DNA from 4 places in the Streptomyces sp. NPDC012827 genome. Region 2 is predicted to be linked to each of the others. Evidence: riboswitches for the same ligand, from Rfam matches in the RefSeq annotation. Region 2 holds a riboswitch; each other region holds the start of a gene.
The links. Region 2 has a riboswitch for cobalamin ahead of ACFY60_RS14855 (energy-coupling factor ABC transporter permease). Riboswitches for the same ligand answer to the same signal wherever they lie in the genome.

Region 1 (3,284 bases), on a different contig from region 2:
GCCGCTCGTTCGGCACCTGGGTCACCTGGTTCCTGCTCGGCGGTGACCTGTACACCGCGTACACCTTCGTCGCCGTCCCGGCGGCCGTCTACGCGGCGGGCGCGGCCGGCTTCTTCGCCGTGCCGTACACGATCCTGGTCTACCCGCTGATCTTCACCTTCCTGCCGCGCCTCTGGTCGGTCTCGCACAAGCACGGGTACGTGACCACCTCCGACTTCGTCCGGGGCCGCTTCGGCTCCAAGGGCCTGTCGCTGGCGGTCGCCCTGACCGGTCTCCTCGCCACCATGCCGTACATCGCGCTCCAGCTCGTCGGCATCCAGGCCGTCCTGGACGTGATGGGCGTCGGCGGCGGCGAGAACACGCACTGGTTCATCAAGGACCTGCCGCTGCTCATCGCCTTCGGCGTGCTGGCCGCGTACACCTACTCCTCGGGTCTGCGCGCCCCGGCGCTCATCGCCTTCGTCAAGGACACCCTGATCTACATCGTCATCGCGGTGGCGATCATCTACATCCCGATCAAGCTGGGCGGCTTCGACGAGATCTTCGCCAAGGCGGGGGAGGCGTTCGGGCAGACCAACGAGGCCACGGGCAAGCCGCGCGGCGCACTCGTGCCGGGCGACGCCAGCCAGTGGACCTACGCGACGCTGGCGCTCGGCTCCGCGCTCGCGCTGTTCATGTACCCGCACTCCATCACGGCGACGCTGTCCTCGCGCAGCCGTGAGGTGATCCGCCGCAACACCACGATCCTGCCGCTGTACTCGCTGATGCTCGGCCTGCTCGCGGTCCTCGGCTTCATGGCCATCGCCGCCGGGATCCAGGTCAAGAACGGCCAGCTCGCCATCCCGCAGCTGTTCGAGAACATGTTCCCGGACTGGTTCGCGGGCGTCGCCTTCGCCGCCATCGGCATCGGCGCGCTCGTCCCGGCCGCGATCATGTCGATCGCCGCGGCCAACCTCTTCACCCGCAACATCTACAAGGACTTCATCAAGCCGGACGCCACCCCGGCCCAGGAGACCAAGGTCTCCAAGCTGGTGTCGCTCCTGGTGAAGGTCGGCGCGCTCGCCTTCGTCCTCACCATGGACAAGACGGTCGCGATCAACTTCCAGCTCCTGGGCGGCATCTGGATCCTCCAGACCTTCCCGGCCCTGGTCGGCGGTCTCTTCACCCGCTGGTTCCACCGCTGGGCGCTCGTCGGCGGCTGGGCCGTCGGCATGGTGTACGGCACGGCCGCCGCGTACGGCGTGGCCAGTCCGACCCAGAAGCACTTCGGCGGCTCCTCCGCCGAGATCCCGGGCATCGGCGAGATCGGTTACATCGGCCTCACCGCCTTCGTCCTCAACGTCCTCGTCACGGTCGTCCTGACCCTCGTCCTGCGGGCGGTCAAGGCCCCCGACGGCGTCGACGAGACCTCCCCCTCGGACTACACGGCCGACGCCGGCGACCCCGGTGTCCAGACCGAACTCCCGAAGGTCGGCGCCGACACGCACTGACACGGGGACACAACATGTGGGGGGTGCCGCGAGCGGCGCCCCCCACATGTATGCTCATGCTCGCTGTCGACGCAGGGGAATCCGGCGCGAATCCGGAACTGTCCCGCAACGGTGTGTCTTGTACCTGTTCGTACGAGGTGAGTCCGAGGACCTGCCGACGGTGCGCCCGGTCCTTCCGTTCCGGGTGCCACAGACGTCCGGGCCTCGTGGAGTGGGCCGGTGGACGCGGAGCGCCCGTGTGCCCACGGCCGCCCGCCTGCCCGCCTTCCCTCCCCCGTGGCCCCGAGCCGAGCGAGGGAGAGCCCCACGTGACCATCGCGCCCGCCGATCCGGCCACCGCGATCGAGAGCGACGGTAACGAGAGCGACGGACCCGGGACCGTACTGCTGCGGACCCTGACCGAGCTGACCGCCGACCTCCCCGACACCGACCCGGGCAAGGTCGCCGCCGCCGCGCTGCGCGGCCGGAGCGCCGCCTCGGACGAGGCGGAGCTGCGCGAGCTGGCCACCGAGGCCGCCGCAGGCCTGATCGCCGAGGACCCGGCGTACTCCCGGCTCGCCGCCCGCCTGCTCACCGTCACGATCGCGGACGAGGCCGCCTCCCAGGGCGCCGTCTCCTTCTCGTCCTCCGTCGCGGTCGGTCACCGCGAAGGCCTGATCGCGGACCGCACCGCCGCCTTCGCCGCCCTGCACGCCGCGCGCCTGGACGCCCTCGTCGACCCGGCGGCCGACGACCGCTTCGGCTACTTCGGCCTGCGCACCCTCTACTCCCGCTACCTGCTGCGTCACCCGATCACCCGCAAGGTGATCGAGACCCCGCAGCACTTCATGCTCCGCGTCGCCTCCGGCCTCGCCGAGGACGACAGCACCCGGGCCGTGGACGAGGTGGCGGCGCTGTACGGGCTGATGAGCCGGCTCGACTACCTGCCCTCCTCCCCCACCCTGTTCAACTCCGGCACCCGCCACCCCCAGATGTCCTCCTGCTACCTGCTCGACTCCCCGCAGGACGAACTGGACTCCATCTACGACCGCTACCACCAGGTCGCGCGGCTCTCCAAGCACGCGGGCGGCATCGGCCTCTCCTACTCCCGCATCCGCGCCCGCGGTTCGCTGATCCGCGGCACCAACGGCCACTCCAACGGCATCGTCCCCTTCCTGAAGACGCTCGACGCCTCCGTCGCCGCGGTCAACCAGGGCGGCCGCCGCAAGGGCGCCGCCGCCGTCTACCTGGAGACCTGGCACGCGGACATCGAGGAGTTCCTGGAGCTCCGCGACAACACGGGCGAGGACGCCCGCCGGACGCACAACCTCAACCTCGCGCACTGGATCCCGGACGAGTTCATGCGCCGGGTGAACGCCGACGGCGAGTGGTCGCTGTTCTCCCCCGCCGACGTGCCCGAGCTGGTGGACCTGTGGGGCGAGGAGTTCGACGCCGCGTACCGCAAGGCCGAGGCCGCGGGCCTGGCCCGCCGGACGCTGCCGGCCCGCGACCTGTACGGCCGGATGATGCGGACGCTGGCGCAGACCGGCAACGGCTGGATGACCTTCAAGGACGCCTCGAACCGTACGGCCAACCAGACCGCCGAGCCGGGCCACACCGTCCACTCCTCCAACCTGTGCACCGAGATCCTGGAGGTCACGGACGACGGCGAGACCGCCGTCTGCAACCTGGGCTCGGTCAACCTGGGCGCCTTCGTGGACACGGCCACCGGCGACCTCGACTGGGAGCGGCTCGACGCGACCGTCCGCACCGCCGTCACCTTCCTCGACCGGGTCGTCGACATCAACTTCTACC
Region 2 (3,284 bases):
GCCATCGGTGACGCCGACCACGGGGCCAATCTGCGGCGCGGTTTCACGGCCGTGCGCAAGGCCCTGGAGGAGGAACCGCCGACGGCGCCGGGAGCGGTGCTCGTCGCGGCCGGGACGCGGTTGATCTCCACGGTCGGCGGCGCGTCGGGGCCCCTGTACGGGACGCTGCTGCGGCGTGCGGGCAAGGCGCTCGGCGACGATCCGCGGGTGACCCGGGAGCGGTTCGCCGGGGCGCTGGGCGAGGGGGTGGAGGCCGTTTCCCGGCTGGGTGGCGCGGCGCCGGGGGACAAGACGATGCTGGACGCGCTCGTGCCGGGTGTGGAGGGGTTGAAGGTGTCCTTCGCGGCGGGGCGGGACCGGGCCGGTGAGGGTGCCGCCGCAACCGTGCCGCTGCGGGCGCGCAAGGGCAGGGCCAGCTACCTGGGCGAGCGCTCGGCCGGGCACGAGGACCCGGGCGCGGCCTCGTCGGCGCTGCTGTTCGCGGCGCTCGCCGCCACGGCCCGCGTGGAGACCGGGGACGGGACGACGACGGACGGGGAGGGGGCGGCATGAGCGCCGGTCGGGTCGGGATCGTCCTGGTCTCGCACAGTGCCGAGGTGGCGGCGGCCGTGGCCGAACTGGCCCGGGGCCTCGCCGGTGGCGGGGACACGGCTCCGGTCCGGCCGGCCGGCGGCACCCCGGACGGGGGTCTGGGCACGAGCGCGGAGCTGATCGCCGAGGCGGCGCGGGCGGTCGACGGGGGCGCCGGGGTGGCCCTCCTGGTCGATCTGGGCAGCGCCGTGCTCACCGTGAAGGCGCTGCTCGCGGAGGGCGGCGAACTGCCCGAGGGTGCCCGGCTGGTCGACGCGCCGTTCGTGGAGGGCGCCGTCGCGGCCGTGGTGACCGCGAGCGCGGGCGGCGGCCTGGACGAGGTCGCGGCGGCGGCCTCGGAGGCGTACACGTACCGGAAGGAGTGACGGGAACCGGTGTGCGCGGGGGGCGTGCGACGACAGCGCGCAGTGAGCGGGAGAACGCGCCGGGTGGCCGCCGTGTTGTGATGCACCTGGTCAACCCACTAGTGTCACAGCGCCTTGGTGTACGGGAAACCGGTGCAGTACCGGTGCGGCCCTCGCCACTGTGATCGGGAGGTCCGGCTCCATCCCCCTGGGGAAGCCACTGCACCGCCGCGGGAGACCGCCGGGGTGTGGGAAGGCGGAGTCGGGCGGCATGACCGTCAGCCAGGAGACCGGCCAAGGCGCGTTGTCCATCCACGAGGTGCTGGAGAGGGTCTCCCAACCATGCATATAGCCGAGGGGTACCTGCCCCCTGTGCACGCCGCCGCCTGGAGCGTCGCGGCCGCACCGTTCGTCGTCCACGGAGTCCGCGCGCTGACCCGCGAGGTGCGGTCCAACCCCGAGTCCACCCTGCTGCTGGGCGCCTCCGGCGCCTTCACCTTCGTCCTGTCCGCGCTGAAGCTTCCCTCGGTGACGGGCAGTTGTTCGCACCCGACCGGCACGGGGCTCGGCGCCATCCTGTTCCGCCCGCCGATCATGGCGGTGCTCGGCACCCTCACGCTCCTCTTCCAGGCGCTGCTCCTGGCGCACGGTGGGCTGACCACCCTCGGCGCGAACGCGTTCTCCATGGCCGTCGCCGGCCCGTGGGCGGGGTACGGGACGTACCTTCTGCTGCGCAGGTCGGGGGCGCCGCTGATGGTGAGCGTGTTCTCCGGCGCGTTCGTGGCGGACCTCTCGACGTACTGCGTGACCAGCGTGCAGCTGGCCCTCGCCTTCCCCGACCCCGGCAGCGGCGTGACGGGTGCGCTGGCCAAGTTCGGCGGCATCTTCGCGGTGACGCAGATCCCGCTGGCGGTCAGCGAGGGCCTGCTCACGGTGCTCGTGATGCGGCTCCTCGCGCAGTCCAGCAAGGGCGACCTGGTCCGGCTCGGCGTTCTCGCCCGGCCGGCCGGGGCCGCCGGTGACGCCGCGCCGTCCGAGGGGGCGAACGCCCGATGAGCCGGAACGCGAAGATCAACACGCTGCTGCTGCTCGTCGTCGTGGCCCTGGCGGTGCTGCCGCTCGCCCTCGGTCTCGGCGACCACAAGGAGGAGCCCTTCGCCGGGGCGGACGCCGAGGCGGAGACGGCGATCACGGAGCTGCGGCCGGACTACGAGCCCTGGTTCGCCCCGCTGTACGAGCCGCCGTCCGGTGAGGTCGAGTCGGCGCTGTTCGCCCTCCAGGCGGCCCTGGGCGCCGGTGTCCTCGCGTACTACTTCGGCCTGCGGCGCGGGCGGAGGCAGGGCGAGGCCCTCGCGGAGCGCGGGACGCCGGCGCAGAGCCCCGGAGGGCCTCGGGCGTCCGCTCCGGGCGCCGGGGCCTCCGGGGCTCTGGGGGCGGTGTCCGAGGACGCCGGGGCCTCGCCTGGAGGAGCCCGCGGCGCCGGAGCCGGGGAAGGAAGCGCGTCCGCGTCCGGGGCAGGGACGGTCGGCCCGCCCGTACCCCCCTCGCGCGGGGACACGTAACCGCCCATGCTGCCGATCGACGCGGCGGCGCACAGCAGTCGCTGGCGCCGCCGGCATCCCGCCGAGAAGGCGCTGCTCGGCTTCGGGCTCACCCTGTGCGCGGTGTCGCTGCCGCCGTGGCCGGGCGCCGTCCTCGTGGGCGCGGCCACCCTCGCCGTCCTCCTGGGTCCGGCGGGTGTGCCGGGCCGGGCGCTGTGGCGGGCCTTCCGGGTGCCGCTCGGCTTCTGCGTCACGGGGGCCGTACCGCTCCTCTTCCAGGTGGGCGGGGGGCAGTTCGTGGCGCTCGCGCCGGACGGCCCGGTCCACGCGGCCGAACTGCTCCTGCGCAGCGCGTCGGCGTCCCTCGGGGTACTGCTGTTCGCGTTCACGACACCCGTCTCCGACGTCCTGCCCCGGCTGGTGCGGGCCGGGGTGCCGGCGCCGGTCGTGGACGTGGCGCTCGTGATGTACCGGATCGTCTTCCTGCTCCTGGACGCGCTGGCGAAGATCCGTCAGGCGCAGGCCGCCCGCCTCGGGCACACCACCCGGGCGGCGGCCTGGCGTTCGCTGGCCGGGCTCGGCGCGACCGCCTTCGTCCGCGCCTTCGACCGGGCGCACCGGCTCCAGTCGGGACTGGCCGGACGCGGGTACGACGGGACCCTGCGGGTCCTGGTCCCGGCCGCGGCGGTCTCCCGGCCGTTCCTCGCCGCGACGGGCGCGCTCCTGTCCGGGCTGGTCGCCCTCACCCTCGTACTGGAAAGGTTCCTGCCATGACGGCGTCTGCTCCCGTGGTGCAGCTGGTGGGGGC
Region 3 (3,284 bases), on a different contig from region 2:
CGGAAGGCCGGCTCTACGCCGCCAGCGAGCTGCTGTCGGTCAGGGCGGAGTCGAACTTCCTGCCACCGCTCGCCGACGCGGGCTCGGTCCGCCACACCCTCTACGGCCTGCCCTTCGTCGCCAGCAGCCGGCTGCTCTTCTACAACGAGGAGCTGTTCGACAAGGCCGGCGCGAAGCCCCCGAAGACCTGGTCGGACCTCAAGGACGCGGCCGAGGCGCTGAAGGAGGCGGGCGTCACGTACCCGTACGCCCTGCCGCTCGGCCCCGAGGAGGCGCACGCCGAGGCCCTGATCTGGGAACTCAGCAACGGCGGCGGGTACGTCGACGGCAACGGCGACTACAGCCTCGCGTCCGAGCAGAACACCCGGACGTTCCGCTGGATCAGGGACAACCTGGTCGCCCCCGGCCTCACCGGCCCCGTCCCGCCGGCCGCGCTCGACCGGCAGGACGCCTTCTCCGCCTTCCTGCGCGGCGAGGTCGGCATGGTCAACGGCTACCCCTCCCTCCTCCACGAGGCGAGGGCGAAGGGCATCAAGGTCGGCACCCTCAGCATGCCCGTGTCGGACACCCTTGCCGAAGGCGAGGTCCCGCCGTCCGTGGGCGTCGCCGACTGGATGATGGCCTTCAAGCGCGAGGGCAACCGCGAACCGGCGGGGAAGTTCCTGGAGTTCGTCTACGAGGACAATCACCTCAACGAATTCGCCAGCCGCTACCACCTGCTGCCCTCGACGCTGACCGCGACCCGGACCTCCAAGGACGCGGCGGCCGACCCCAGCCGCCAGCAGTTCCTGAAGGCCCTGCGCGGCGCCCGGCTCTACCCGGTCAACGAACCGTCCTGGCTGCAGGTCAGCAACATCATCAAGCGGAACATCGGCAAGGCCGTCGCGCCGTCCGCCGACCCGAAGGCCGTCCTCGCGGACATCGCCCGGCAGGCCCGGGAGCCGGCGCGGAAGGAGTAGCGCGGTGCTGCCCGCGCCTGGTGGCGAGCCCGTGGCAGTCCTGATCGCCACGGCTCCGGCGCCCCGCGTGTGGCCCACGGCAGCCGCCCCGTCGCTGCCGCCACCTTCGTCCTGATCGCCGTGTTCGCCGTCCTCGGCGCTGCGCCGAGGCGCGTGACGCCCTCGGGGCCGGCCCGGGCGAAGAGAATCCGCCCCGGCCGGCCCGTCACCGCCTGCTGAGGGCGGTGTCAGTTCACGCCCGGCAGGGACACGTCGAGCGCGGGGACCGGACGCGGGGATCCGTCGGCGTCGACGGCGACGAAGGTCAGGAACGCGGTGGCGACCTCGGTGGCGGGTCCGGCGCTGTTCCACCGCTCGGCGGTGACCCGCACTCCGACGGTCATGGACGTCCGGCCGGCACGTTCGAGTCCGGCCTCGACGCTGAGAAGATCCCCGGCCCGGACCGGGGCGAGGAAGGTCATGCGGTCGACGGAGACGGTGACCGCGGGGCCGTCGGCGTGCCGTCCCGCGGCCGCGGCGGCGGCGTCGTCGATCAGCTTCATCATCACGCCGCCGTGGATGGTGCCGTAGAGGTTGGTGTCGTGCTCGCTCATGATGTGGGCGAGGACCACCCGGGAGTCGTCCGGCGTCTTCACCGGGCGGGACACGGGGGCGGGGCTGGTGACGGTGGGATCGGCCACGTCAACTCTCCTTCGCGAGTCGCGGCAGGGCTGTTCCGCACGCCACGGGTACCGGCGTGCGGGCAACGGGCAGGTCTTCGGACTCGCGGGCACGCCCTCCCCGGAGGAGGACATCTACTGGCCGTCGCTTCCCAGACCCGCCGGGTCCAGTGCGTATGACGGCGGTCGTTCCCGCTCACCGCTGCGGGGCAGTCCCGGATTCCCACCGGGTTCCCTCTTACGACGCCCCCGACCTCCCCGGAGCCGTACGGGCCATGGGGTGGACGGGGGCGAACCAGCTGCACGCCCACCCTACGCGCCCGTGCCCCGACGGAACGGGAGAGGGCGGACACGAGGGCACGGTGGGGGTCCCGCCGGAGAACGCCGCCGAGCCGCGCCCCGACGCGATCGAGGTGCCCGTCACCGCAACACATGTCGCCTCCATGCGTCTGCGCTGTGAAATCCGGGGTAGGCGGGGCGGGACATGCGTGCGGACGGTTGCGAGGCGGACCGGAATGAATCAAACGGCAGGTGGCGAGGGCGGGCTCACGCGGGTGGCGGGCGTGAGGCCGGTGTCCGCGGTGTTCGAGGGCGACGACGACATCGCGCTCGCCCGCGATCTGGCCGGCGACTTCCTCACCGATGTGCAGGCGGTACACGGTCTGCCGGTGTCGGGGCGGGCGATGAGCATGGTGCAGCTCGTGGTGAGCGAGCTCGTGACCAACGCGCGTAAGTACGCGCCCGGGCCCTGCCTGCTGGATCTGCGCGTCCGGGGCGGTTCGGTGGAAGTGACGGTGTGGGACAGCAACCCCACCCCGCCGGCGATCCTCGGCCCTGACCCCTTCCGCATCGGCCAGCACGGATTGGAGATCGTCATGGCCGTCAGCGAGAGTTTCGCCGTCCATCGCGAACCTGTGGGCAAGCGCATCACCACGTCGATCGTGCTGGCCGACGATCCCGGAGGGGCCGCGGCGGGTCGCCAGCCGTGATCGGCGCCGTCGCTACGCCGCAGGTGGTGGGGAGCGCACGGCGGGGGCCGATTCCGAGCCGCGATCGGCCTGAGCTCCTACCATGGCCCGACGCGGCGATGCGTGCGGGGTGCCTTGCCGGGTACCGCGTCCATGAGGGTGCTGTCCCTCCAGGCAGGCGATTGCTGAAAGCGATGGGTTCGTGACTCGTCTCGGTGACACAGGGGACGACCAGACCAGGGGAACGGGTGGAGACCCGTTGTCCCGGGCGCTGGAGATCACCGGTGCCGTCGACGGACTGGCGCACCTGTGGAGCGCGGCCAGCCAGAAGGCCAGCCTGCGGCTGTCGCGACACCAGCTGCGTGCGCTGAAGATCCTGCGGTCCGAGCCGGGGGCCAACCTGACCACGCTGGCCGAGCGGATGGACATAACGCTGCCGACGGCCAGCCGGCTGTGCGACCGGCTGGCGGCGGCGGGGCTGCTGGAGCGGGTGCTCCACCCGCACAAGCGCCGTGAGGTCCAGCTGAACCTCACGCTGCACGGTCGCCAGGTCCTGGACGAAGTGGCCGAGCACCAGTCGCGGGCGCTCGCCGAGGTCCTGGCCGCGATGGAGCCGGCGGAGCGGGACGCGCTGGGCCGAGGACTGAGGGCCTTCCTCGCAGCTCAGGACGGCGCCGCCGGATGGCCGGCAGGCGACA
Region 4 (3,284 bases), on a different contig from region 2:
GCGATCCACCGGTAGGCGGCGAGGTAGTGGTGGGACGGCGGCAGATCGGGGTCGTGGTAGATCGCGATCGGGTTCTCGCCGAAGCCGCGCGGCGGCTGGATGAGGATCAGCAGGTTCCCGCGGCGCAGGGCGGCGAGGACGATGTCGCCCTCCGGGTTCCGCGACCGGTCGAGGAACATCTCGCCGGGCGGCGGGCCCCAGTGCTCCTCGACGTGCGACCGCAGTTCCTCGGGGAGGGTCGCGTACCAGCGCCGGTAGTCGGCGGCCGGAATGCGGACCGGGTTCCTGGCGAGCTGCTCCTCGGTCAGCCAGTCCTGGTCGTGGCCGCCGGCCTCGATCAGGGCGCGGATCAGCTCGTCGCCGTCACCCGAGACCACGCCGGGGATCTCGTCCTCGGGCCCGAAGTCGTAGCCCTCGGCCATCAGGCGGCGCAGCAGGGCCACGGCCGAGGCCGGGGTGTCCAGGCCGACCGCGTTGCCGATGCGGGAGTGCTTCGTCGGGTACGCGGACAGCACGAGCGCCAGCTTCTTCTCGGCGTTCGGGATGTGCCGGAGGCGGGCGTGCCGGACGGCGATGCCGGCGACGCGGGCCGCGCGCTCGGTGTCGGCGACGTACGCGGGCAGGCCGTCGGCGTCGATCTCCTTGAAGGAGAACGGGACGGTGATGAGGCGGCCGTCGAACTCGGGCACGGCCACCTGCCCGGCCGCGTCCAGCGGCGACAGGCCCTCGTCGTTCTCCTCCCACGCGGCACGCGAACCGGTCAGGCACAGCGCCTGGAGGATCGGCACGTCGAGCGCGGCCAGCGCGCCCGCGTCCCACGCCTCCTCGTCGCCGCCCGCCTGCGCCTCGGCGGGCTTGGTGCCGCCCGCGGCCAGGACGGTGGTGACGATCGCGTCGGCGGTACGGAGGGTGTCGATCAGCTCCGGCTCGGGGGCGCGCAGCGAGGCCACGTACAGCGGCAGCGGCCGGCCGCCGGCGTCCTCGATCGCGTCGCACAGGGCGCCGACGAAGGCGGTGTTCCCGCTCATGTGGTGGGCGCGGTAGTAGAGCACCGCGACGACCGGGCCGGCCGCGTTCCGCGCGGTCCGCTCCAGCGGGCCCCAGGTGGGGGCGGCGGCCGGGGCCTCGAAGCCGTGGCCCGTGAGCAGGACGGTGTCGGAGAGGAAGCGGGCCAGCTGCTCCAGGTTGGCCGGGCCACCGTGCGCGAGGTAGGCGTGGGCCTCGGTGGCCACGCCGATCGGCACGGTGGAGGTGGCCATCAGCTGGGCGTCGGGGGCCTGTTCGCCGCTGAGGACGACCACCGGCTTCCCGGCGGCGAGGACCGCGTCCAGGCCCTCCTGCCAGGAACGGACACCGCCGAGGAGGCGGACGACGACCAGGTCGGCGCCGTCGAGGAGGGCGGGCAGCTCGTCCAGCGGCAGGCGGGAGGGGTTGGCGAAGCGGTACGCGACCGGGCCGTCGGGCGCGGCGGCGTTGGCCGCCCGGGCGCTGAGCAGGTCGGTGTCGGAGTGCGACAGCAGCAGGAGCATGGCGAGCTCAGGCCTTCCTCGGGGTTGTCCGCGCCCCGGGTGGTCGTGTGGGTGGGGGCCTCCCCTGCCCGGACGGAGCCGGGAGCGAGGGGAAGGGAGTTCCTGACTCACCCGTTCCGTCGCCGGTACGGGCTCACAGTGGCGGGACCGCGCCGGATTCTCACCGGGCTTCCTCCCCGGGGTCCTGGGACCCCATGCCGCTTCGCATCCTAGATCGTGCCGCCGGGGCGGCCGAGGGGGCGGCGGAGTCGGCCCGATCACACCACGTGGCCGGGCGGTGCGCCGTGGGTATGCTCGCCGCCATGCCGCCCACCCCACCCCCGGCGCCCGGACCGGGTGAAACCCGCGTACGGGACCGTGGCGACGCCTGCCCCGGAGCGCTGCGCCTGCATCCGGCCGACGACGGCCGCCTGGCCCGGCTCCGGCTGCCCGCAGGACGTTTGACGGTCCGTCAGGCCGCCGTGCTGGCCGACGCGGCGGAGCGCCTGGGCGACGGGCGGATCAGCGTCACCTCGCGCGGCAACGCCGAGCTGCGGGGCCTGGGCGAGGGCTGCGGCACGGAGCTCGCCGCACTCCTGACAGGGGCGGGTCTGCTGCCCTCCCCCCGCCACGAGCGGATCCGCAACATCGTGGCCTCCCCCGCCGCCGGCCTGGACGGACTCGGCACCGCCGACGCCCAGTTGTGGGCGCGCGAACTGGACACGCTGCTCTGCGCGGAGCCGTGGACGGCCGCCCTCTCGGGCCGGTTCCTCTTCGCCCTCGACGACGGCCGCGGGGACATGACCGGGCTCGGCGCGGATGTGACCTTGGTCGCAGTGGCGGACGGAGCGCCCCGGGGCGCCCTCCTGTGGTCCGGCGGGCAGGCCCTCCGGGTCGCCGGGGCGGACGCGCCCCGGGCCGCGGTCGCCGCCGCCGGGGCGTTCCTGGCCGCCGCCCGGGCCGCCGGGACCGGTGCCTGGCGGGTGGCCGAGCTGCCGCCCGGCCACACCCCCGACGTGGCCGGCGCACTCGCCCGGGCCGGGATCCCGGCGGAGCCCGTACCCGCTCCCGCCCTCCCGCACGGGGCACCGCCCGCGCCGGGGCCGCTCGGCGACCACGGCCTGTACGTCCTGGCGCCGCTCGGCCGGCTCACCGCCGCGCAGCTGCGGGGCCTCGCGGACGGCGCCGCCGAGGTGCGGCTCACGCCCTGGCGCGGCGCCGTCGTCGTCACCGACCGGACGGCCGACCGCGCCGCCGACCGGCTCCCGGCCCTCGCGGCCCTCGGGCTGATCACCCGTCCCGACTCCCCGTGGGCGGGCGTCACGGCCTGCACGGGCCGCCCCGGCTGCGCCAAGTCCCTGGCGGACGTACGGGGGGACGCGACGGCGGGGACGGCCGCGGCCCCGGAGCCCGGTGCGGGTGCGGCGCCCGGCACCGGCGAGGCGCACGCCGGCTCCCCCGGCACCGGCGAGGCGCGCGCCGGCTCCCCCGGCCCCCTCCTCCCCGTCCACTTCTCCGGCTGCGAGCGCCGGTGCGGGCACCCGCGCGGCACCTGGGTGGACGTGCTCGCCACCGGTGACGACGCCTACCGGGTGAACGGCGCCCCCACCCCCCGTACCTCCCTGCCCGGCGCGGTCGCCACGGCCCGCACGACCCCGACCCCGACGACGACCACGAGATGAGCGAGAGCACCAGGATGTTCGACTACGAGAAGGACGGGACGGAGATCTACCGCCGGTCCTTTGCCACGATCCGCGCCGAGGCGGACCTCGCGGG

Region 1: linked by a shared signal. The riboswitch ahead of ACFY60_RS02085 (ribonucleoside-diphosphate reductase subunit alpha) and the one ahead of ACFY60_RS14855 (energy-coupling factor ABC transporter permease) in region 2 are both predicted to bind cobalamin.
Region 3: linked by a shared signal. The riboswitch ahead of ACFY60_RS27880 (acyl-CoA thioesterase) and the one ahead of ACFY60_RS14855 (energy-coupling factor ABC transporter permease) in region 2 are both predicted to bind cobalamin.
Region 4: linked by a shared signal. The riboswitch ahead of cobN (cobaltochelatase subunit CobN) and the one ahead of ACFY60_RS14855 (energy-coupling factor ABC transporter permease) in region 2 are both predicted to bind cobalamin.

Annotation. Positions count from the first base shown of each region.
Region 1 is NZ_JBIBBY010000001.1:470,296-473,579, forward strand. Features, by position in the region: gene mctP (monocarboxylate uptake permease MctP) at 1-1,490, shown strand, start outside; cobalamin riboswitch at 1,534-1,664, shown strand; gene ACFY60_RS02085 (ribonucleoside-diphosphate reductase subunit alpha) at 1,799-3,284, shown strand, end outside.
Region 2 is NZ_JBIBBY010000006.1:31,018-34,301, forward strand. Features, by position in the region: gene dhaL (dihydroxyacetone kinase subunit DhaL) at 1-552, shown strand, start outside; gene ACFY60_RS14850 (PTS-dependent dihydroxyacetone kinase phosphotransferase subunit DhaM) at 549-956, shown strand; cobalamin riboswitch at 1,027-1,249, shown strand; gene ACFY60_RS14855 (energy-coupling factor ABC transporter permease) at 1,278-1,991, shown strand; gene ACFY60_RS14860 (energy-coupling factor ABC transporter substrate-binding protein) at 1,988-2,497, shown strand; gene cbiQ (cobalt ECF transporter T component CbiQ) at 2,504-3,250, shown strand; gene ACFY60_RS14870 (energy-coupling factor ABC transporter ATP-binding protein) at 3,247-3,284, shown strand, end outside.
Region 3 is NZ_JBIBBY010000014.1:67,853-71,136, reverse strand. Features, by position in the region: gene ACFY60_RS27885 (extracellular solute-binding protein) at 1-959, shown strand, start outside; partial or broken gene ACFY60_RS27880 (acyl-CoA thioesterase) at 1,220-1,552, opposite strand; cobalamin riboswitch at 1,711-1,859, opposite strand; gene ACFY60_RS27875 (ATP-binding protein) at 2,134-2,607, shown strand; gene ACFY60_RS27870 (MarR family winged helix-turn-helix transcriptional regulator) at 2,789-3,284, shown strand, end outside.
Region 4 is NZ_JBIBBY010000002.1:366,862-370,145, reverse strand. Features, by position in the region: gene cobN (cobaltochelatase subunit CobN) at 1-1,529, opposite strand, end outside; cobalamin riboswitch at 1,607-1,740, opposite strand; gene ACFY60_RS05090 (cobalamin biosynthesis protein CobG) at 1,820-3,190, shown strand; gene ACFY60_RS05085 (precorrin-8X methylmutase) at 3,205-3,284, shown strand, end outside.